Regions from separate parts of the Nocardia sp. NPDC050378 genome, predicted to be linked through region 2. Evidence: riboswitches for the same ligand, from Rfam matches in the RefSeq annotation. Region 2 holds a riboswitch; the other holds the start of a gene.
The links. A riboswitch is a leader RNA that binds a small molecule or an ion and turns the genes downstream of it on or off. The one in region 2 is predicted to bind cobalamin.
Positions count from the first base shown of each region.

Region 1: linked by a shared signal. The riboswitch ahead of metE (5-methyltetrahydropteroyltriglutamate--homocysteine S-methyltransferase) and the one ahead of cobN (cobaltochelatase subunit CobN) in region 2 are both predicted to bind cobalamin.

Region 1 is NZ_JBFAKI010000021.1:74,062-85,679, reverse strand. It holds gene AB0I35_RS29425 (fatty acid synthase subunit beta domain-containing protein) at 1-1,289, opposite strand, end outside; tRNA gene AB0I35_RS29420 (tRNA-Leu) at 1,686-1,767, shown strand; gene AB0I35_RS29415 (ATP-binding cassette domain-containing protein) at 1,837-4,056, opposite strand; gene AB0I35_RS29410 (ABC transporter permease) at 4,043-5,017, opposite strand; gene AB0I35_RS29405 (ABC transporter substrate-binding protein) at 5,028-6,605, opposite strand; cobalamin riboswitch at 6,620-6,789, opposite strand; cobalamin riboswitch at 6,944-7,149, shown strand; gene metE (5-methyltetrahydropteroyltriglutamate--homocysteine S-methyltransferase) at 7,312-9,582, shown strand; gene AB0I35_RS29395 (hypothetical protein) at 9,663-10,247, opposite strand; gene AB0I35_RS29390 (DUF1990 domain-containing protein) at 10,632-11,141, opposite strand; gene AB0I35_RS29385 (helix-turn-helix domain-containing protein) at 11,232-11,618, shown strand, end outside.
Region 2 is NZ_JBFAKI010000007.1:293,725-305,342, forward strand. It holds gene AB0I35_RS18670 (NAD-dependent protein deacetylase) at 1-6, opposite strand, end outside; gene AB0I35_RS18675 (hypothetical protein) at 117-572, shown strand; gene AB0I35_RS18680 (hypothetical protein) at 569-1,111, shown strand; gene AB0I35_RS18685 (acyl-CoA thioesterase domain-containing protein) at 1,121-1,972, opposite strand; gene AB0I35_RS18690 (hypothetical protein) at 2,168-2,710, shown strand; gene cobN (cobaltochelatase subunit CobN) at 2,680-6,354, opposite strand; cobalamin riboswitch at 6,388-6,514, opposite strand; gene AB0I35_RS18700 (multidrug efflux SMR transporter) at 6,536-6,892, opposite strand; gene AB0I35_RS18705 (SMR family transporter) at 6,934-7,254, opposite strand; gene AB0I35_RS18710 (MarR family transcriptional regulator) at 7,327-7,794, opposite strand; gene AB0I35_RS18715 (MerR family transcriptional regulator) at 7,847-8,998, opposite strand; gene AB0I35_RS18720 (hypothetical protein) at 9,032-9,706, opposite strand; gene AB0I35_RS18725 (dihydrofolate reductase family protein) at 9,881-10,495, shown strand; gene cobG (precorrin-3B synthase) at 10,536-11,618, shown strand, end outside.

The DNA.
Region 1 (11,618 bases), on a different contig from region 2:
GGCGTCATGCCGGCGAGCAGGATCGGCGAACGGCCGGTGAGGCGGGTGAACGCGGTCTCCACGACGATGCGGCCGTTGGGCAGGCGCACCGGCTTGGGCGCGAACGCCGACCACGGCACCGACGGTTCGGGCGCCGCACCCGGGGTGAGCAGGCTGCGCTGACCCGCGCGCGTGGCCGCCGCGACGACACCGACACCGGTGCCCTTGAGGGAACCGCTGGTCAGGCGCGAGAGCAGGTCGCCGGGGCCGAGGTCGAGGATCCACTGGGTGCCCGCCTCGACGGCGGAGTCGACGATGGCGACCCAGTCGATCGGGTCGACCAGGATCTGCTGGGCGAGGGAGGCGGCCAGGTCTACGTCGAGCTCACACTGACGGGCCCAGCCCGCGACCACGTCGACCGTCTCGGCCAGTGCCGGATGATGGAAGGCGACGTCGACGGTCACGTCCTCGAAGACAGGCGAGAACACCGCGCCACCACGGATTTTCGCCTCGCGCTCACGGTTCTGCTCCTCGTGCAGCTGCGCGCAGCGCGCCCGCACCCGGTCGAGCTGCGCGGGCGCGCCCGACAGCACGACCCGCCTGCGCCCGTTGCGGATCGACACCACCGCGGCCTGCGCCGGTTCGACCCCTTCGCTCACCTCGGCGACGATCGCGCGCAACTGCTCCGGATCGACATTCGACACCGCGACCATCGGCGAGCGCTCCCCCACCGGCATCAGCCCGCGCCTGCGCGCGATCAGACCGGCGGCCGCACCGACGAGCTGGGCAATCGCCAGCAGCTCCGCGTCGCGCGTGCCACCGGCCCGCACGGCCTCGGCGGCGAACAGTCCCTGGGAGTGCCCGATGACGGCGACCGGCGCGTGTTCGGCCGGGTCGAGACCCTGCAGCCGCAGTGCGCGAATCGCCGCGAGCTGGGTGAGCAGCACGCCGGGCATCGAAACGGCCGCCGAACGCAGTACCGCGTCGGCAGGCGCCGAGGACGGCTCTTCCGGCTCGTCGAGTTCGCTCTCGAGCACCCAACCCATGGGGTCGAACCCGCCGGGACGCACCATCAGCAACTGTGTGGCAACCGGATCGACCAGCGCCGCGGCCTCGCCGACCAGCGCCGTCAGCTCCGATTCCAGCGCGCTGTCACGCCCGATCTCCTCGAGCTCACGCAACCACTGCGCGCCCTGCCCGCCGAAGGCCAACGCGTACCCCGCGCCACCGCGCAACTGCTCGAGCAGCGACACGCGGACACCCGTTGCCCGGCCACGACCTTCGGCTTTCGCGGTCGACTCCGTGCCCATCTCGGTGCTCTCGTTGATCGTCAAGTCGCTCGACTTCCTTCTCCTGGCGCTCCGCCCACCGACGGCACGCACACGTATCCGGCAGCCCCTCGGGCCTGTTAGAAGCCACGATCGCACAAAATCATGAGGAAAGCCTCACGTTTGCCGCCCCCACGGCAGCTACCACCCAGTATTTCCGCACGCCCGTACCACTTTATTCTGAAACATGACCCCGCCTCATGTTTGAACGCGCAGGTGAGGCCCTACTGTCCGTTTGCAAAACATGAGTGCCCCTCATATTGAGCTTTATCGAATCGTTATAATCCCAGGTCGTGTTACCCACCAGTACGCCACGCCGCCCCAACGCTTGGGAGAGCCCGATTCGCCCGGTAGAGTTTGGACGGTCGTACACATCCAGCGCGAGTGGCGAAATTGGCAGACGCGCCAGATTTAGGTTCTGGTGTCCACGGACGTAGGGGTTCAAGTCCCCTCTCGCGCACTTCTCTTGTTCATCGGTGCCTCGGGTCCGCACCTCGACCGCTACCGGCAGCGTTCTTCCCCGACGCGGTCAGCCGGACAGGTGAACCACCTTGTCTGCCAGACGCTCGATCACGGTGTCCTGGTGGCTGATCACGATCAGTGCCAGCCCTGCGTTGCGTAGTTCATCGAGTAGATCGATCACCGTTCGGCGCGTGTGCGGATCGAGGGCGGAGGTGATCTCGTCGCAGATCAGGACGCGGGGTTCGGCGGCGAGTGCGCGGGCGATGGCGACCCGCTGGAGCTGGCCACCGGAGAGTTGGCTGGGGCGGCGGGTGGTGAGGTGGTGGTCCAGGCCTACGTCGTCGAGGAGTCGCCGGGTCCGCTCGGTGACGGCGAGGCCGTCGATGCCGTGGAGTAACCGCAGGGGTCGACCGACCTGGCCGCCGATGCGATAAGCGGGGTTCAGCGAGGTCGCGGGATTTTGCGCGATCAGTTGGATGGCGCGACGGTGGTCGAGCGACCGTCGATCGACGCGGGGATGCACGCGGCAGCCGTCCAGTTCGATTGTCCCGTGCACGGGTTGGTGTAGGCCGACCAGCGCGCGGGCCACGGTGGTCTTGCCCGCGCCCGACCGACCGGAAATGGCGACGCATTCGCCGGGGTGGAGCGCGAACGACACCCCTTCGACCACCGGTTCGGCGTTCCGCCGGTGCGTCACAGTGAGACCGTCCACCTGCAAGACGGGCTGGGTCGCGAATGGGAGGCGCGGCACACGGGTCACCGGGGAGGTGGCGGCGACGCGGTCGCGGTAGCGAGTCATCGAAACCACCCGGCCCCGATCCAGTTCCAGCACATGGTCGATCAGCGAGGACACCGCGGTGAGGTCATGGGTGATCACCAGCAGAGTGGTCGAGGTTTCGCGGCGAATTCGGTGCAGCGTCTCGAGTAGACGGTCGCGGGTGCGGGAGTCGAGGCCGGTGGTCGGCTCGTCGAGGACCAACAGCGCCGGATCGCCCAGCAGCGCCATCGCCAGCAGAACCCGCTGTTGCTGACCACCGGACAGTTCGTGGGGAAATCGTCGCGCGAACTCGCGATCGTCGGGAAGGTCTACTCGACGCAATGCTTCGGCGACGGTGGCACGAGTGGTGGATGTGCCGCGAGCCCTGGCGATTTCGGCGATGGCGGTGCCGATGCGCAAGGCGGGATTGAGTCCGGTGGCCGGGTCCTGGGGGACATAGCCCACCGTGCGGTGTCGGTCGCGACCGCCGATACCGACGGTGCCAGAGGCCGAGAGCCCGGGGGCAAGCGCCCCGAGTACGGCCAGCGCCAAGGTCGTCTTGCCCGCACCGGACGGGCCGATCACGGCTACGCTTTCCCCCGCGCCGATCGTGAACGAAATAGATTCCAGGACAGGAGTTTTGTTCGCATCGCGGACAGTGAGCCCAGCGACCGACAGTCCGGTACCGGTGCCGTCGAACCGCGGCGGTTCAGGTGCGGAGCGACGGTGCTCGGTGCCGAACGCGTGGTCGGTGACCATGTTGACCGAGACCACCAACACCATGATCAACAACGCGGGCGCGAGCACCGACCACGGTTGCAGCGCGAATCCGGGGCGGTTCTCGGTGATCATCAGCGCCCAGTCCGAGGAGGGCGGGCGCAGGCCGAGACCGAGGAATCCACTCACCGCGACCAGCGAGATCGTCGCCGACATCCGCACGCCCGCATCGGCGAACACCACCGACCGCAGATTGGGCAGCACCTCCACCACCCCGAGCCGCCACAGCGGTTCGCCTCGCGCACGCGCGGACTCCACATACCCGGTGGCGGCGAGTTCGAGGACACAGGTGCGCACGATCCGGATGATCCAGGGCACCGATGCCAGGGCCGCTGTCACCACGATGGCCGCCGGGCCCGGCCCCATGGCGGTGGCGATCACCGCCAGCAGCAAAAACCACGGGACCACGATGATCGCGTCGACCGGCGCGGTGATCCAGCGATCCCAGGACCGCCGCAGGCCCGCGAAGGCACCGAGCACCAGCCCGAGCGCGTACGCCACAACCAGGGCGAGCCCAGCGGTCGACAACAGCGCGATGCCGCCGTGTAGCACGCGCGAGAGCACATCCCGTCCGACCACATCGGTGCCAAGCAGATGCCGCGCCGACGGTGACTGGAACGGCGCGGCGGTCGGGACGGTCGGCGAATAGGGCGCGAGGACCGGTCCGAACACGACGAGGAACAGTACCGCCACGGCGACAGCGAGCCAGCCGGACCGTATTCGCCTGCGCCCCTTCCTCTCACGATCCGTCACGGCCCACCTCCCGCCGTGCTCTTGGACTCACCGCGAGGGTGAGCAGATCCGCGACGAGGTAGATGACGATCCCGACGGCCGCCAGTAATACTGCCGCCGACTGGACGAACGGGAAATCGCGAGCCTCGATGGCGCGCAACAACTCCTGCGACAGACCTGGATAGGAGAACAGCGTCTCCACCACCGCGACGCCCCCGATCAACCCGACCACCGTACCCGCGAGTGGATGAATCGAGGCGGACACGGCGTTGGGCGCGACGTGGCGCAGCATCAGCCGCACCCCGCCGACACCGTTGAGCCGAACCGACCGGATATAGGGACTGGCCATCACCTCGGCCGTCTGAGCGCGCACCATCCGCACCGGATGCGGGGACAGCCCGATGAGCAGACAGGTCACCGGCAACACCAGGATCTCCGGGCGGGTCAACGCACTGACCCCGGTCGGCAGCAGCGAAACGGCGGGCAGCAGCCCCAGCGACAGCGACACCGTCGCCACCAGCAGCACACCGAAGACGAACGAGGGCACCGACTCCGCCGCCAGGGCACCGACGCTGATCACGCGGTCGGTGCGCGACCCGGCCCGCGCACCGGCGACCAGCCCGAGCGTGAGCGCGGCCGGAACCAGCAGGACGGCGGTGACCACGGCGAGGGTGACACTGTTGACCGCGCGCCCGAGCAGCACATCGCGCACGGGTCGACCCGAAATCAGCGAGGTGCCGAAATCGCCCTGCGCGAACCCGATCAGCCATTCCGCGAAGCGCACCGGAGCCGGACGGTCGAGGCCGAGCTCGGCGCGCAACGCGGCGAGTTGCTCGGGAGTGGGGGCGCCACCGCCGGTGCGCGAGAGGATCACCGTCGCCGCGTCCGAGTCCAGTACCTCGAACAGCGTGAAAACCACCAGCGCGACAGCACAGAGCACACCGAGCCCGCCGACGACGCGCCGTGCGGTGTAGGCGATCACGACCGGCGGGTCATTGCTCGGCCAGCCAGGTGGTCGCGTAGTTCGCCCAGTCGTCGGTGCCGGGCACACCGTCGCGAACACCACCCACGAAGTTCTTCGCCGCGTCGGGCCGCTTGGCGAAGCTGAAGAGGATGTAGCCGCCTTCGTTCCAGAGTTGTTCTTGCAGTTCGCGATACAGTTCGGCGCGCCGAACCGGGTCCATCGCCGCACGCGCCTGCGCGAACTCGGCATCCCAGTCCGGGCGCCGCCAGCCGGTGCCGTTGCTCGGTGAGTCGCTGGTCATGGTCTGGCCGTAGAAGTAGTCGAGACTGTAGTTCCACCAGCCGACATGACTGAGCGGAGCCTTACCGCTGACCTGCGAGAAGTAGGTGTCGGCAGGTACCGACTCCAACTTGATCGTGATACCGGCGGCTTTGGCCTGCTCGGCGAACAGTGTCGCCGATTCGAGCATGCCCGGTGAGCCGTCGGCGGTCGGCAGCGTCACGGTCAGCTGCTCGTGCCCCGCCGCGCGCAAAAGCTCACGCGCACGCTGCGGATCGTAGGACCGTTGCGGCAGCGTGTCGTGATAGAACGGGGCGCCTTTGCCGTAGATGTCGTTGCCGACCTCGGCGTATCCGTAATACACCGACTCCACCATGGCCTCGCGGTCCACCGCCAACCGCATCGCCTGCCGTACTCGCGGATCGTCGAACGGCGCTGTGTCCACTCGCATTTGGAACGCACCCATCAATCCGGCCGGTGGCACGACCACCGTGACGTTCGGATCGTCGGCCAAGGTGCTCGCCTGCAGGTACGAGATCTCGTGTGCCACTTCGGCCTCCCCGGACAGGAAGGCGTTCACACGCGCTTCGGTCTCGGCGATCTGGATGATCTCCACCTCGTCGAGATACACCGGTCCGTCCCAGTAACGCTCGTTGCGGCGCAACAGGGTGCGGTCACCGGGCGACCACCGCACCAGCGCGAACGGCCCGGTGCCGACGGGCAGTTCCGAGCCGTCGATGGTGCCCGTGCCGTCCTTGACGATGTAGCAGTACCAGCCCGCCAGCACCGAACCGAAGTCGGCCAGCGGTGTTTTCATGGCGACCACCACGGCGAGGTCGCCGTCGGCGCGGGTGCGCGACATGTCGACCGCGGCGAGATCCCCCGACGAGCTCTTGGCCGGGTCGAGCATCCGCTCGAAGCTCCAGAGCACATCGCGCGAGGTCAGTGGGGTGCCGTCGCTGAAAACCACGCCGGGGCGCAGAGTGATCCGCCACTCGCTGCCGTCGGCGTTGGGTTCGAGCGACTGCGCGAGGCGGTAGCGCAGGGTGAGGTCGTTGTTGTAGGCGACGAGCTTGTCCCAGACGTTCTTCGACACCGCCCCGCCCGCCGAACTACCGGCCTGATGCGGGTCGAGCACGTCCGCGCTCGCCGAACGGCCCGCGATCACTGATCGCAGACGACCGCCAGGCCGCGGCGGACCCAGCGCAGCGCCCGATGGACTGCCCGGCGAACCGCAGCCGGTCGCGATCGCGCCGAGCGTGAGCGCGCCGGCGAGCAGGAAGGTGCGACGGCCGAAACCTGACCGTGCCGATGTGGAGTTGTCCATAGCCATCCTCGTGGGTGATCCCGATACGCGGGCGCAGGTATCCTGGCTCCCGGATCGACGCTCCCCACCGGCCTTCCAACCTGGGTAGGTCGTGGCCATGAATCGGCGGATCGCTCCTCGGTGACAGTTGCGGGACAGCCCCGGATTCGCACCGGTGTTCCCTACGCCCGGGTCAGACCTTACCGTGGCCTCCCGTCGCACCTCCCCGACATGCGGCGCACGGCGACTGCCGCGTTTGCCGATGACGTGCTTCACCATTGTCGGTGGAGTTCCTTGGCCTAAGATGGTCGGCGCAGCTGGTTCACGTTCACCGTGCGGAGTCGGAGCCCCGAACTCCGGTGATCGTGTCGAAACCGGACACCGGAATACCGGTGTCCGGCGAGAGGGAACCCGGTGGGAATCCGGGACTGTCCCGCAGCGGTGAGTGGGAACGACCGCCGTCAACGAGCACTGGGCATCCGCCTGGGAAGCGACGGCCACTAGGTCGGCCGAATCAGGCCGGTGCCCGCGAGTCCGAAGACCTGCCCGCTGTGCCGGACACGCCGTGTCCGGCGGCCTTCGCCTCGAGGATTGGGCGCACAGACCGACAAGCGACCCGCCGGACTCACCGGAACGGGCGCGTGAGCTCGCCTCGCACGCCCCCGCGCGGTCGGCGGTCGGTGCTACCCGTGACAGGCCAGGGCTATCCGCATCCGCACCGGAGACGATGACCATGTCCGTTTCATCCAGCTTCTTCACCGCAACCGTTCTCGGACTCCCCCGCGTCGGGCCGAACCGTGAACTCAAACGCGCCACCGAGGCCTACTGGGCAGGCACGGCCGACGCCGAGCACCTGCACACCGTCGCCCGCGAACTGCGCCGCAGCGACCTGACCGGCCTCTCCGCCGCAGGCCTCGACTCGATCCCCGTGGGCACGTTCTCCTACTACGACCAGGTGCTCGACACCGCCGTGCTGTTGGGCGCGCTGCCCGCTCGCGTCGCCGACATCGCCGACCCGCTCGACCGGTACTTCGCCGCCGCACGCGGCACCGACACGATCGCCCCGCTCGAGATGACCAAGTGGTTCGACACCAACTACCACTACCTCGTGCCCGAAATCGACTCGGCGACAGAGTTTTCCCTGAATCCGGACAAGTTGTTCGCCGAGCTCGCCGAAGCCGCGACTCTGGGGATTCCGGCCAGACCGGTCGTCATCGGACCGCTCACCTTCCTGAAGCTGGCCAAGCACGCCGCAGGCGCGCCGCTGGACCGCCTCGCCGAGCTCGTGCCGCTCTACCGTGACCTGCTCACTCGTCTGGCCGACGCCGGGGTGGAGTGGGTCCAGATCGACGAGCCGATCCTCGTCACCGATCTCGACGACGCCGAGCTGGCCGCCGTCCGCGCCACCTACACCGAGCTCGCCTCGTCCACCGCCCGGCCCGCGATCCTCGTCGCCACCTATTTCGGCCACGCCGGCGCCGCACTCGCCGAGATCGCAGCCACCCCGGTCGAAGCCGTCGCGCTCGACTTCACCACGGGAACCACCGTCGAAGCCGTCGCCTCGGTTCCGGCGCTGTCGCGCAAACTGCTGGTCGCCGGCGTCGTCGACGGGCGAAACATCTGGCGCACCGACCTCGACGGTGCGCTGAGCACGCTCGGCTCGCTACTCGGCAGCGCGGCCTCGGTCGCGGTGTCGAGCTCCTGCTCACTGCTACATGTCCCCTATTCGCTGGCCCCGGAAACCGGGTTCGACGACCGGCTGCGTTCGTGGCTGGCCTTCGGCACCGAGAAGGTCGACGAAATCCGTGTCCTGGCAACGGCCCTCACCCGCGGCACCGACACGGTCGCAACCGAGCTGCGCGCGGCGCGCGACGCCGTAGGATCTCGCCGCAGCGACCCGCGCCTGCACGACGACACTGTCCGCGCCCGCCTGGCGGCACTGACCCCGGCCGACACCGAGCGTGCCCCCGCCGACGAACGCCGGATCGAGCAGCGCGCACATCTGAATCTGCCGCTGCTGCCAACCACGACCATCGGCTCCTACCCGCAGACCTCCGCGATCCGGCTGGCTCGCGCCGCACTGCGCAAGGGAGAGATCGATCAGGCGGAATACGCCTCCCGCATGCGGGCCGAGATCGACGACGTGATCGCTCTGCAGGAACGTCTCGGCCTCGATGTGCTCGTGCACGGCGAGCCCGAACGCAACGACATGGTCCAGTATTTCGCCGAACTCCTGGACGGCTTCGCCACCACCGACAACGGCTGGGTCCAGTCCTACGGCACCCGGTGCGTGCGTCCACCGATCCTGTTCGGCGACGTCACCCGGCCCGCACCGATGACCACCGGCTGGATCCGCTACGCCCAGTCCCGCACCGACAAGCCCGTCAAAGGCATGCTCACCGGTCCCGTCACCATCCTGGCCTGGTCCTTCGTTCGCGACGACCAGCCCCTGGCCGACTCGGCCCGTCAGGTCGCCCTGGCCATCCGGGACGAGGTCACCGATCTCGAGCGCGACGGCGCGCGCATCATCCAGGTCGACGAACCCGCCCTGCGCGAACTGCTTCCACTGCGCGCCGCCGAACAACCCGCCTACCTGGCCTGGGCGGTGGACTCGTTCCGGCTGGCAACCGCCGGTGTCGCCGACACCACCCAGATCCACACCCACCTGTGCTACTCCGAGTTCGGTGAGGTCATCGGTGCGATCGCGGGCCTCGACGCCGACGTCACCTCCATCGAAGCGGCCCGCTCACACATGGAGGTCCTCGACGACCTCAACGCCGCCGGCTTCGATCTCGGTGTCGGACCGGGTGTCTACGACATCCACTCCCCCCGTGTGCCTTCGGTCGAGGAGATCATCACCTCGCTGCGGGCAGCATTGAAAGCTGTTCCCGCCGAACGACTGTGGGTCAATCCCGACTGCGGACTGAAGACCCGCGGACCGGTCGAGGTGGAAGCTTCCCTGCGCAATCTCGTCGCCGCGGCTGCGGCGCTGCGCTGAAACTTCCGGTGCGGCTGCGCTTTTCACCGCAGCCGCACCGGGAGTCCGGAGCCGGGGCAGTTACCTGCCGACCCCCCTTCTCAGGGCAGAACCTGCGGAACGACCTCCGGATTCACATGGCCCACAATGCCACCGATGATGGCACCGACGGCCGCATGGGGAAGTACACCGAGGAGGAGGCAGATCGGGTAGCCCACGCCCAATATGATCGCGGACGGGATGCAGTTGACCAGCGTGGTCAGCGCACCGAGACCGGCACCAGCGAGGGCACCGTTGACCACCGGGTCGGAGTTCTCGGCCTTCGGATTGGTCGCGACCTCATGCAACTGGGATTCGGTCACGTCCGATACCACGGGAGCGGTTGCCTCCGAAATCGCGGGAGCGGCCACTTCCGAGACCAAGTTTTCGTTCGAAAGCTCGGCGGCCTGCGGAATCGAAGGCTCGGCATCCTGGGAAATCGCTACGCCCGCCGGGACGGCGGATCCGAACGAATACTCGGCGATGGCAGTCGCATAGCTGTCGCCCTCGACGGCCACCACGGTGGCCGACTGAGCCTGCTGGTCAGCGAATGCGTCCGCCGACGCAACGCCACTACCAGCGAAGGCGACCGCCACAACCACAGGCAGTGCACCGAGGAGAATGTTGCGAGTTGAGCGCATGAACATTGACTACTCCCTCTCGACCTTTTGCCCCCCAAAGCCGGACCAAACGAATGTCGACCGGGCTATTAGTAATAGCCGAAAGATATTAAATCAATCTTTGTGATCTATTTCACATTTGCGCCGGTTGACCAATCCATTCTGTAGTTCGGATTCGCGATCGATATGCGAATCACCTTTCGCACACAGATTTGAGACACGCACGCTGCGTTCGGAATTCAGCGCGAGGGCCCGGCTCACGGTCGGCTGCGTGGTGACCTCGCCTGGATGAACGAGCCCATGGAGATGGCCGTCCGAAAGTCATCGCTGATTCTCGCCGGCCAAGGAGTTCGAACCGAGTTTCGCGCCGAGTAAAGCGCTGTCCGCCAGCCGGGTAAAGAACGAGATAGGTCAGCGCAGCAGTGCACGCAGATAACGGCGGCGATAGTGGCGCTGGGCGACGAGCAGAAGCGGAAAGATCGTCCGCCAGAATCCGGCCGGTGCGGGTCGAGTGAGTGACCTCAGCGTGAATTCCACTGTCCCGTCAGGTCGTCGATGCACCACGAACGCCTCCTCACCACACACCGGATGCCCCGGCAGAGTGCCATAGGCGAACCCACACCTGTCCTCGGTATCGACCACCGCCACCACCCGCACGGGTTCATGCACCGACAACGGCCCCCACCCCATACTCACCCGATACTCCGCGCCGACCGTGACGGGCTCCTCCGGCACGACCCGAAACCCGCTGCGCCGCTTGACACCCCAGCGCAACACCGCCTGTCTCGCCGCTTCCCACACCTGCTCACCGTCCCCGATCACCACGGAGGTCTCGAACCGCCGGAACCCGTCGAAACCTTCGGACCAGATGCGCTCGGCGGGGCAGGTCGCGCCTGCGGGGGCATAGGTCAGATCGTGCATGGCTCTGACGGTACTTTTCCTCGGCAACGGCTCGGCGGTCGGCTGCAGGGACATGGAACAGATCGTCGCTCGGCCGTTTAGCATCGACGTGTGGGTTTGGTGTTCGAGGGGCGCGGGTCCGATTCGCCGTGGGTTTCCACGGTGTGGACCTGTCGCAGCGAGCACGTGGCGGAGATGACCTCCGTGGCGACCGAGACGTGGGGCTTGGTCTTCTGGGACCAGGACGGTGTGCGCGGAGCCGCGGTGACGGGGCCGGAGAGCCGGGCGGGGACGGCGCCGGTACCCGAGGGCGCCAATTTCCTCGGTGTCCAGTTCGCTGTCGGCACCTCGTTGCGTACCGTCGCGACATCGTCGCTGTTAGATGGCGGAATCATGCTGCCGGACATCACCGAGCGCGGCTTCTGGCTCGACGGAACACGCTGGGAGACACCACATCCGGATGACGCCGAGGCCCTCGTCGAACGGCTGATCGCGGCG
Region 2 (11,618 bases):
GCCCATGAAGTCATGGTACGAGTGGGCGGGCGCTGGGCGGCACACCGGTGGAGTTGCGTGGCGAGCGGGTGCGGCGACATGATGGCTCATCTGCCCGGCGATGTCAGAGGAAACTGGTGTCCGACAACGACGAACACGGCCGAAGCGCGCTCAACGGCGCGGTCGACGGGACCATTGTCGCCGTCCGCCGCATGTTCTATGTCCTCGGTGACGAGGTCGACCGCTCCGAGGGCCCGATCGAGTTCACCTTTCACAACGGTGCCACCCTGTTGCTCGATTCCGGGGTGGACGGCTCCGAACTGCGGATCCGCTCGGCGCCGTGGCGTGACCCGTTCGAACCGCTCGTCGACCCGGTCAATATCGAATACGTCGCCGAATCGGGCAAATACACCGCGTTCGATGTCACCGACGAGGAACCGTACAGCGCCTTCACCGGCCGCCGCGTCGACGCCGTCTCGGTCGTACCCCTGCCCGACGGCCGACCCCGCGCCGCGACCCTGTACCTCGGCGAGGCCGTGGTGAAAGCGGAAACGGTGGCCGACGAAGTGATCGTCACCCTGGTGCCCGCATGACGGGCTTCGCCCACCGCATGCGCCGATTGTTCGGCACCGGAACGGATTCCGCGCCGACCGTGTTCGAGACGACGCCGTTGCGGCCGGAGTTCGCCGGCGAGCACCTGCCGGGAAACCGGGTGTGGGACGGCACTCACGTCACCTATCTCGACGAGCAAGCGCGCCTGCGGTTCCGGCTCCACGCCCGCGACGGGCTGCTCCACTCCGCCGACGGCGCCCTGTTCGACACCACCGCGGCCAGCACCCTGTGGTCACCGGAGGGCGGCCGGGCGATCTTCGTCATGGACGCCGCGGGCACGGTGTACTCCTCACCGCAGCACCTGCTCGGCCGATTCCACCACTCGAGTTTCCTGGCCGGTGGACCCGTGGCCGCCGCCGGGGAGATCGTGGCGCGGCAGGGCCGAGTGCTGCTGGTGTCGGATCACAGCACCCACTACCGGCCCCCGCGACGCTTCACCCGGCAGGTTCCGCTCGCCTTGCGTGCCCAGGGCATCCAAGCCGACGACCTGCCCCTCGAAATGCGTTCGCAGGAACCGTGATCGGCGGGCTCAGTAGCCCGACGCCAGTTCCGCCATCACCGTGTCGGTCAGCTTGTCGATGAGGGCGCCGCGGATCTGGTGGCTCTCGTTGGCCAGTGCCGTGGTGGTGCACATCCCGAACGCGCCGTCGGCGTCGTAGAGCACGGCCGCGCCCGCCGCGATCCCGTCGTCGCTGAGGTGACCTTCCGCCTCGATGCCCATCTCGACGCCGATCGGCAGGCGTGAGAACGTGATCGACACATCGGTATTGATGAAACCGATGCCGTCGGTGCCCCAGTTGGTGACCAGACTCGTCTGCTCGCCCGTCATCGCGGCGTAGCAGAACGGGGAGGACTCCTCACCGGCGACGACCGGGATGTTGCGTACCCATTTGCGTTTACGGGTGTCGTTCTGGTGCTCGGTCATCCGGATCGACCAGCCGTCGGCATGGCCGTCGCTGCCGAAGAGGTGCAGTCCCTCCTCGATCGCCGCGCGTGCGTCCGGCGGCGGCAACGGCCGTTCCCGGTCGGGCCGCCACACCGCACCGGGCGGCTGCGTCGAGCGTTTCAGCAGCAACGCGCTGCCCCTGGCCACCACCGCGTCGCCCGAACGCAGGCTGACGGCGACCGCGCGCACGCGCTTGCCGTCACGCACCAGCTCGCTCTCGACGGTCAAGGGCACGGCGGGCACCGCGCGGTGCAGATCGACGGTGAACCGGGCGGGCACGAACTCCTCGGTGCAGTACCGCGCCTCCACCTCCCGCGCCATCAACCCGCACACCGGCGGCCCCGACAGCGTCTCGGGGCCCCACAGGCTCAGCGAGAACCTGGTCGGCTCGAACACCGCGCCCGTGCGGGTGAAGTACGCCGGTGAGGTGGTCATGGCGACCCTTTCCGTCCAGGGTGTTTCCCAGGCTCACCCGCCAAGATTAGAACGCGTTGCAGTTTTACGGCAACTCGCGTTCGCCGTCGATCACGAGACCTGGGTGAGTTCCCCGACCCGAGTTCAGGGTCGGCACCGGATGTCGGAGATCCGACGCCGGTCTAGCGTCGACAGCACGCCCACGAGGAGAACACCATGCGAAAAATCACGGTCGCGCTCACGGCCGCGACCATCTACGCCGTGCTGGCAACCCTGGTGGTGTGCACCACGATCGCCGAAACGGTCTTCCTGTACCCGAACTACTTCCACGACATTCCGGCATCGCTGGAGGTGGGCGAGGCATTCACCGCCGTGGTCTCGGTCGGCGATGTGATGCGCCCGCTGGGGATGTTCCTGACCCTGAGCGCTGTGCTCGCCGTGGCTGCCGGTGTGTGGTCGGGGCGCGCCCGCGGCTGGCTGCTCGCGTCGCTGGTGCCGTTCGTCTCGGGGATGTTCCTGCTGTCGATGCTGTACCTGTGGCCGCGCTGGCCGATCCTGTTCGAGGATCGCGCCCTGTACACGGTCGACGAATTGCACAGCACGGTTGCCGAGATCGAGGTCGCGCATGCGGTGCGCATCGCCTGCGGCCTGCTCACCGCGGTCTTGGCTGTCATCGCGGCACTGCGGATCTACCGTGACCGGATTCTCCTGCAGGCCGCGCGGGCAGACTATTCGAGTTCGCCCTCGGTCTCGAGGTAGATCTGGCGCAGCTTGTCCAGGGTTGCCGGTTCGGGGTGCTCCCAGAGCTTGCGCTCGGCCGCCTCGAGCAGTCGTTCGGCGATGCCGTGCAGCGCCCAGGGGTTGGACTGCTCCATGAACTTGCGGTTCACATCGTCGAAAACGTAGCTCTCGGAGAGCTTTTCGTACATCCAGTCGGCGACGACATTGGTTGTGGCGTCGTAACCGAACAGGTAGTCGACGGTCGCGGCCATTTCGAAGGCACCCTTGTAGCCGTGGCGGCGCATCGCTTCGAGCCAGCGCGGGTTCACCACGCGCGCACGGAACACGCGGGTGGTTTCCTCCGAGAGCGTGCGGGTGCGCACCGCGTCGGGGCGGGTGGAGTCGCCGATGTAGGCCTCGGGGTTCTTCCCGGTGAGCGCGCGCACCGTGGCGACCATGCCGCCGTGGTACTGGAAGTAGTCGTCGGAGTCGGCGATGTCGTGCTCGCGGGTGTCGGTGTTCTTGGCCGCCACGGCGATTCGCTTGTACGCGGTGCGCATGTCGTCGGCGGCGGGGGCGCCGTCGAGGTCGCGGCCGTAGGCGTAGCCGCCCCAGGTGGTGTACACCTGCGCGAGGTCGTCGTCGGTGCGCCAGCTCTTGGAGTCGATGAGCTGCAGCAGGCCCGCGCCGTAGGTGCCCGGCTTGGAACCGAAGATGCGCGTGGTGGCACGGCGGGCATCGCCGTGCTCGGCCAGGTCCGCATCGGCATGGGCGCGGACGTAATTGGCGTCGGCCGGTTCGTCGAGGGCGGCGACGAGACGCACGGCGTCGTCGAGCAGAGCGAGGACGTGCGGGAAGGCGTCGCGGAAGAAGCCGGAGATGCGCACGGTGACGTCGATGCGCGGGCGGCCCAGTTCGTCCAGGGAGATCACCTCGAGCGAGGTGACGCGGCGGCTCGCCTCGTCCCACACCGGCCGCACGCCGAGCAGCGCGAAGACTTCGGCGATGTCGTCACCGGAGGTGCGCATGGCCGAGGTGCCCCACACCGACAGGCCGACCGACTTGGGGTACTCGCCGTGGTCGGCCAGGTAGCGGGCGAGCAGGGACTCGGCCATGGCCTGACCCGTCTCCCACGCCAGTCGCGAGGGTACGGCCTTCGGATCGACGGAGTAGAAGTTGCGACCGGTCGGCAACACGTTGATGAGACCACGCAAGGGTGAACCACTCGGGCCCGCGGGGATGAAACCGCCGTTGAGGGCGTGCAGGACCCGGGCGATCTCGATGCCGGTCTCGCGCAGGCGGGGCACGACCTCGGTCGCGGCGAACCGCAGCACGGTCTTCACCGCGTCGAGGCGCCCACTCACCGCGATGCCGCCGTTCGCGGCGGCAGCGCCGCTCGCTCCGGACGAATCATCCACTCCCCCAGCGAGAATCGCGGTCGCGTAGTCGTCGACGAGGGTGTCGACCGCGTCCACCGACCAGTCCGTCGCCTGCAGGGCGCCGAGCAGCTCGCGCGCGCGGGCCTCCACCACGTCGACGCGGATCCGTGCCTCGTCTCCGGCTTCGCTGAGCCCCAGCGCCTCTCGCAGGCCGGGGACGTTCTGTTCGCCGCCCCACAGCTGGCGGGCACGCAGCATGGCCAGCACCAGGTCGAGTTCCATCTCGCCCTCGGGGGCCTGGCCGAGGATGTGCAGGCCGTCGCGGATCTGCACGTCCTTGATCTCGCAGAGCCAGCCGTCGACGTGCAGGAGCATGTCGTCGAAGACGTCCTCGTCGGGGCGTTCGGCCAGGCCGAGGTCGTGGTCCATCTTGGCCGCGCGCATCAGGGTCCAGATCTGCTGGCGGATGGCGGGCAGTTTGGCCGGGTCGAGGGCGGAGATGTTGGCGTGCTCGTCGAGCAGTTGTTCCAGGCGCGAGATGTCGCCGTAGGTTTCGGCGCGAGCCATCGGCGGGATGAGGTGGTCGACGAGGGTGGCGTGGGCGCGGCGCTTGGCCTGGGTGCCCTCACCGGGGTCGTTCACCAGGAACGGGTAGATCAGCGGCAGATCGCCGAGGGCGGCGTCGGTGCCACAGGACGCGGACATGCCGAGGGTCTTGCCCGGCAGCCATTCCAGGTTGCCGTGCTTGCCGAGGTGCACCATCGCATCGGCACCGAAACCGTCGGCCGACGACAGCCACCGGTAGGCCGCCAGGTAGTGGTGGCTCGGCGGCAGATCGGGATCGTGGTAGATGGCGACCGGGTTCTCCCCGAAACCGCGCGGCGGCTGCACCATCAGCACCACATTGCCGAAACGCAGTGCGGCGATGACGATCTCGCCCTTCGGGTCGGCCGAACGGTCCACATACAGTTCGCCCGGCGGCGGCCCCCACGCCTCGACCACGGCTTCGCGCAGGTCGGCGGGCAGCGACTCGAACCATCGGGTGTAGACGGTCGCGCCGATGCGGATCGGATTGCCCTCGAGCTGTTCGGCGCTGAGCCAGTCGGGATCCTGGCCGCCCGCCGCGATCAGGGCGTGGATCAGGGCGTCACCGTCGCCTTCGGCGAGGCCGGGAATCTCGGCGATGTCGCCGAGGTCGTAACCGGCGGAACGCATTTCGGTGAGCAGCCGGATGGCGCTCGCCGGGGTGTCGAGGCCGACGGCGTTGCCGATGCGCGCGTGCTTGGTCGGGTAGGCCGACAGCATGAGCGCGATCCGCTTGTCGCCGTTGGGAATATGACGCAGGCGGGCGTGACGCACCGCGATCCCGGCGACGCGGGCGGCGCGTTCGGGATCGGGGACATAGGTGGACAGACCGTCCTCGTCGAACTCCTTGAACGAGAACGGCACCGTGATGATGCGCCCGTCGAACTCCGGGACCGCCACCTGGGTGGCGACATCGAGCGGGGACAGGCCGTCGTCGTTGGCCTCCCACTGGGCGCGCGGGCTGGTCAGGCACAGGCCCTGCAGGATCGGCACGTCGAGGGCGGCCAGCGCGGCCACGTCCCAGGCCTCGTCGTCGCCACCGGCCGACGCGGTGGCGGGCTTGCTGCCGCCCGCGGCGAGCACGGTGACCACCAGGGCGTCGGCCCGGCCGAGGAGGGTGAGCAGTTCCGGCTCGGCGGTCCGCAGCGACGCCGCGTACACAGGCAGGGCGCGCGCACCCTTGGCTTCGATGGCCGTGCACAGGGCGTCGACGTAGCCGGTGTTGCCCGCCAGGTGCTGGGCGCGGTAGTAGACGACGGCGACCGTGGGGGCGTGCGGTTCGAGGATGCGCGCCGAGCGTTCGAGCTCACCCCAGGTCGGCAGCTGGACCGGCGGCTCGAATCCGTGACCGGTGAGCAACACCGTGTCGGACAGGAAGTTGTAGAGCTGACGCAGGTTGTCGGCACCACCCGCGGCGAGATAGTTGTGGGCGTCGGCGGCGACACCGACCGGCACGGTGGAACATTCCATCAGTTCCGCGTCGGGTGCGATCTCGCCGCCGAGGGCGACCATCGGAATGCCGCTGGCCCGCACCGCGTCCAGGCCCTCTTCCCAGGCGCGTTTGCCGCCGAGGATACGCACGATCACCAGGTCGACGCCGTCGAGCAGCTGCCCGAGATCCTCGACCAGCAGCCGGGCGGGGTTGCCCCACCGGTACTCGGCGCCGCTCGCGCGGGCGCTCAGCAGGTCGGTGTCGGAGGTGGACAGCAGCAGGATCACAGGGTGAGACCTTCCTCGGGTTGACGCGCCCATCGGGTTGCGGTGCTCGCCGGAGAGGGTCTGGCTGTTCACAGTGGCGCGACCGCACCGGATTTCCACCGGTTTCCTCGACGCCCGCCGAGCAAGTCGATGGTACTGGCCCGGCCGCGCCCGCAACTTTCCAGCCCGCGTCCGGGGTCGCTCAGGCGGCTTCGGCGCGGTCGGCGAGTTTGAGCCAGACCACTCCCGCGATCACCACGGCGAGCCAGAACGCTTTGAGCGGCGTGAGCGTTTCCTCGAAGAACACCGGTCCGAGGAGTGCGGCGCCGACCGCGCCGATGCCCGCCCAGACGGCATAGCCGATGCCCACGTCGATCGTTCTCAGCGCGACGCTGAGGGCGAACAGGGTGAGAAGGAAGAAGACGATCGCCACCAGCGACCAGGTGAGCACGGTGAAACCGTGGCTGCCGCCGACGGCGAGGGCGTATCCGACTTCGAAGGCGCCGGCGAGGAGCAGGACGAGCCAGGCGGTGGCGGGAGTGCGGTTGTGGGTGAACATTGTTCGGCCTTTCGGTGAGAAGTGGTCGGGGACGAGGTTGCTCAGGCGCCGCTGCTGAGCTGCAGGCCGACGACACCGCCGATGACGATCACGATGCCGACCGCCTTGCGCCAGTCGACTCGCTGGCCGAACAGCACCGCGCCGAGAGCGACGATTCCGACACCGGCCAGGGAGGTCCAGATCGCGTAGCCGGCGCCGACGTCGAAGGTGAGCAGCGCCAGGCTCAGGAAGTAGGTCGCGATCGCGCCGCTGACCAGGGTGGCGACGGTCCATCGAATGTCGGTGAAACCCTTCGCTTTTCCGGCCGCCAGAGCGACGGTGACCTCGAAGACGACGGCGATGGCGAGGTAGAGCCAGTTCACGATAATACCTTTCTATGGATGTACATACATATATATGCCGAGCGGAAGACCTCTGCGGCATGTCAGGTCAGTTCAGGAGTCCCGGTTCCCCGTTCGGCGCGCGAGCAGCGCGTCGAACATCGGTGACAGCTCTTCGGCGTCGTCGAGCAGACGTTCCAGCTGGAGCTGGAAGGGTTCGCGCGCGTCCCTGACCAGCACCTCCCCCTCCTCGGTGATCACGGCGTACACACCGCGCCCGTCCTCCGAACACAAGTCCCGCCGCGTGAACCCTCTTGCCTCGAGCCGCCCCAGCAATCGGGTCACCGAACTCTGATTCAACCCGATCCGATGGGCCAGCTCGCTGACCCGGATCTCCTTGTCCGGCGCGGCGGCAAGCTGCCGGAGCGCGTGGTACTCGGTGAGGCCGATGCCGTGGTGCAGCGTCAGCCATTTGCCGAGACCCGAATCGACGGTCGCGACAAGAGCGGAAGCACGAAACCAGCCCTCGACCGGGTCGCCGACCGAGGGGGTTCCCCTTTCCGTAAGTTCATGCTTGTGCATGCACTTAACGTAGCGGTGAACCTGCCGGGCCACAACCCGGCAGGTCGAGCGATCAAGGGGCCGGTTCGCAGGGCATGGCGAGGGTCCGGAGGTCGCCGTCGTCGGCGGAGCGGATGTGGGCGGGGAGGTCGGGGACGGACAGGTCGAGCATGATGTCGGGGCCGATCGCGCCCGCGACGGCCGGGTAGAGGGTGGTTACGGCGAAGTGGACGCTGATCGGTGGGCCGGAGACCGTCGCACGCAGCTCGGTGGGCGGGTTCGGCGTGCCGTCCTGGGTCGACGCGTCCGGGCTCGGCACCGAGATCGTGGCCGTGTCCGGGGAATCGAAGCGCAGAGTCACGATCGGTGAGTCCGCGCGTTCCAGTGTTTCCAGGAGGTGCGCGCGGTCGAGGACAGCCCTGGTCGGGGTCGGGGGCAGGGCTGCCAGCATGCGGCGGTAGTCGGGGAATTCCTCGGGCGAGCGGCGGCAGCGCTGACTCGCCGCCGAATCCTCGGTGGCAGTGCGGAATTCGACGGAATCGGGCGTGGGACGCAGGATCACCGTGTGCTGACGGCGCAGCCAGGACGCGGTGGCACGCAGTTCGGCGGCATCGATGGTCGCGGACCACTCGGCCGTCGCCGAGGCCATCGGGCGCAGGGTTCGCGAGGCCAGCCGGTAGCGGTCGGTGGCGGTGAGGATCAGTTCGTCGGGGCCGGCCTCGAACAGGATGGTGTCGAGCACGGGCAGGGCCGGATCGGTGCGGGTTGCCGTGGAGACCTGGTCGATGGCTGCCGCGAGCGCCGGACCGCCGACCCGCACGGCCTGGTCGGGTTCGGTGCCGGGCACCGCGCCGTGGTCACGTCGGTCCGGCAACGGCCGGGGGTCCACGCCGAGCGCCCGATGAGCGGCGGCGGCTGCGGCGTCGAACTCCCTTCGGCGGCAGTGCATTTCGGCGAGATGGGCGTCGAGGAGGGCGGCGGCCTTTGCGGCGTCGGGTTCGGCGAGCACCGCCGCGACAGTCGGCAACGGCATGTCGACGGCGCGCAGGTGGCGGATCAGGCAGGCGGGACCGGCCTGGTCGGGGGTGTAGTAGCGGTAGCCGGAGTCCTCGTCCACCAGGGCGGGGACGAGGACTCCGGCGTCGGCGTAGAAGCGCAGGGCGCTGGCGTTCAGTCCGCAGACGCGGGCGAACGCTCCGATGGTGATCAGTTCGGTGTCAGGCACCGGCTCATGATCGGGGTTGCAGTGACTCGAAGGTCAAGACGAACCGTCGCGGGTGCCCGCGGCGACCATCTCGGGCGAACCGGTGCCCAGGTGGCGGTAGACGTTGGCGATGACCAGCTGACCGAGGGCGTTGTTGCCGTAGCCGCCGATCACCGCGCCGATCCCGGCGGGGATGAGCGTGCCGAAGAGCAGCAGTCCGCGTTTGACCAGGTAGTTGACGATGAACCGTTTGGCAGGCCCGTCGGGCATGCTCGCCAGGCCGGGAATGTGGTCGGTGACCACGGCGAGCCACTGGCCCTTCGTGTGACCCGCGGTCTGTTCGAGGACCTTCGTGCCAGACTCGCCGAGCACCACCTTCGACACCAATCGCTGCTGGCGCGGATCCTCGGGCGCGATGCCGTACGCCGCGGCGGCGCCCACCGAGAACACCGAGGATGCCTCCACGAAGACGGCGGTGTCCACACCGGTGGCGGCCAGGCCGATCAGCGTGCCGATACCGGGTACGGCGGCGGTGAGCCCCACCGTCACGCCGCTGGCGGTGACGACGACGAGGTACTGGCGCGACAGCCGCTGCACGAGTTCCACCGGTGAATCGTCGGGGTGCCTGCTCCCCAGCCAGTCGACGTAGCGCCGCACCACCGGTGCCTGCGCATGGGCGACCTTGTCGAGCGCGGGAACTACACGCTTGTCCACGAATTCACGCAGCATGCGGTTGACCTCTCCTGTCGGCACTGCTCCGGCGGCGATCCGCCACTCACACTAGGCGGATACCGTTTCCTTCTGGTGCGCAAACACGAGCGCGGCGCGGATCACCGATGAGTTCGGCCACGTTGTGGCGTCTGTTCCTCTGAATTAGCAACCGAACGAGAACGGATGTCGCCCATGTCGAATACCCCGCAGAGCACCGGACGCCGAGTCGTCGCCGAAGTCGCCGTCTCCATGGACGGATACAGCGGCACCGGTCCCGGCGACGACATGAGCTGGTGCATGGACTACATCACCAGCCCGCAGACCGAGATCACCTACGAGGGCATCTGGCGCGGCGCCGACACCGTCGTCCTCGGACGCACCAACTGGGAAGGGTTCACCGCGGTCTGGCCGGGCATCACCGCCGACCCCGCCAGCTCCGCCCGCACCCGTGAGCTCGGTGAATGGCTCGCGAAGGTCGAGAAAGTCGTCTTCACCACCACCCTCGACCAGTCCGACCTGGACAAGGCCGACTGGACCAACGCCAGGATCGGTCGCGACCCGGAAGCCGACGTGCGCGCGCTCAAAGCAGCCGCCGGACGCGACATCCTGATCACCAACAGCGCTAGCATCATTCAGTGTCTGGTGCGCGCCGACCTGTTCGACGACCTCTACCTCACCATCGTCCCCACCACCCTCGGCGGCGGCCTGCGCCTGCTCCCCGACAACTACGCGTCGACCTGGCGCCTCGCCGCCGCGACCACCCTAACCGACTCGGGCGCCGTGTCGCTGCACTACACCCGGCCCTGACGCCGGATCGCTCCCGGCGGTGGTCGTAGGCTGGGGAATCATGACCAGGAGCGCTCCCGATTCTTGCCCAGGGGTTCTGCGGCTGCACGAGGCCGCGGACGGGCCGTTGGCGCGGATCCGGGTTCCCGGCGGACGACTGGAATCCGGCCAGGTGCAGGTACTCGCCGAGGCCGCACACGACCTGGGCAACGGGAACCTCGAGCTGACCTCCCGCGGCAATGTGCAGTTGCGCCGGGTACGGAACGCGAACGAACTGGCCGCCCGACTGGCCACAGCGGGCCTGCTGCCGAGCCGCACGCACGAGCGAGTCCGCAATATCGTCGCCTCACCGCTGTCCGGGCGGGTGGGTGGATTTGCCGATGTACACGGGCTGGCCACCGACCTGGATGTGGGCTTGCAGGCCGATGCCGCGCTGGCGGGCCTGCCAGGCCGGGTCTTGTTCACCCTCGACGACGGCCGCGGTGACGTGAGCACCCTGCGCGGCGATATCGGGATCCAGGCCGTCGGCGACGAGTTCGCGTTGCTGCTCGCCGGGACCGACACCGGCATCCGCGTCACTCCCGACGAGGCCGTCACGGTCATGCTCGACGCAGCGCGCGGCTTCCTCGACCTGCGTGCGGAATCGGGGCAGTGGCGGTTGCACGAGATCCCCGGCGGTGTCGAGAAGGTCACCGAGACCCTGGACCGCTCCCCCGCCGGTGCGCGCCTGGAACTCGGTGCGACACATGACATTCCGATCGGCTGGCTCGAACAGGATAACGGCCTGGTCACCCTCGGCGCGGGTGTTCGGCTCGGCACACTGCCCGCGCGGGTCGCCGAATTCCTGGCCGCCGTCGAACGCCCCGTGTTCCTCACGCCATGGCGCAGTGTGGTGCTACCCGACCTGGAGGAGGGCCCCGCGGAAACGGTGGTGCGGGTGCTCGCGCCGATGGGCTTGATCTTCGACGCCGGCTCACCGTGGTTACAGGTGAGCGCCTGCGCGGGCCGCCCCGGCTGCGCCAAGTCCCACACCGATGTCCGCGCCGATCTCACCGAGGCCATCGAAACCGGGCGCGTGTTCGGCGACGAACCACCCGACCTGGCCGAGGGGCATCCCGCGACAGCCGAGCCTGGCCGCGATGCC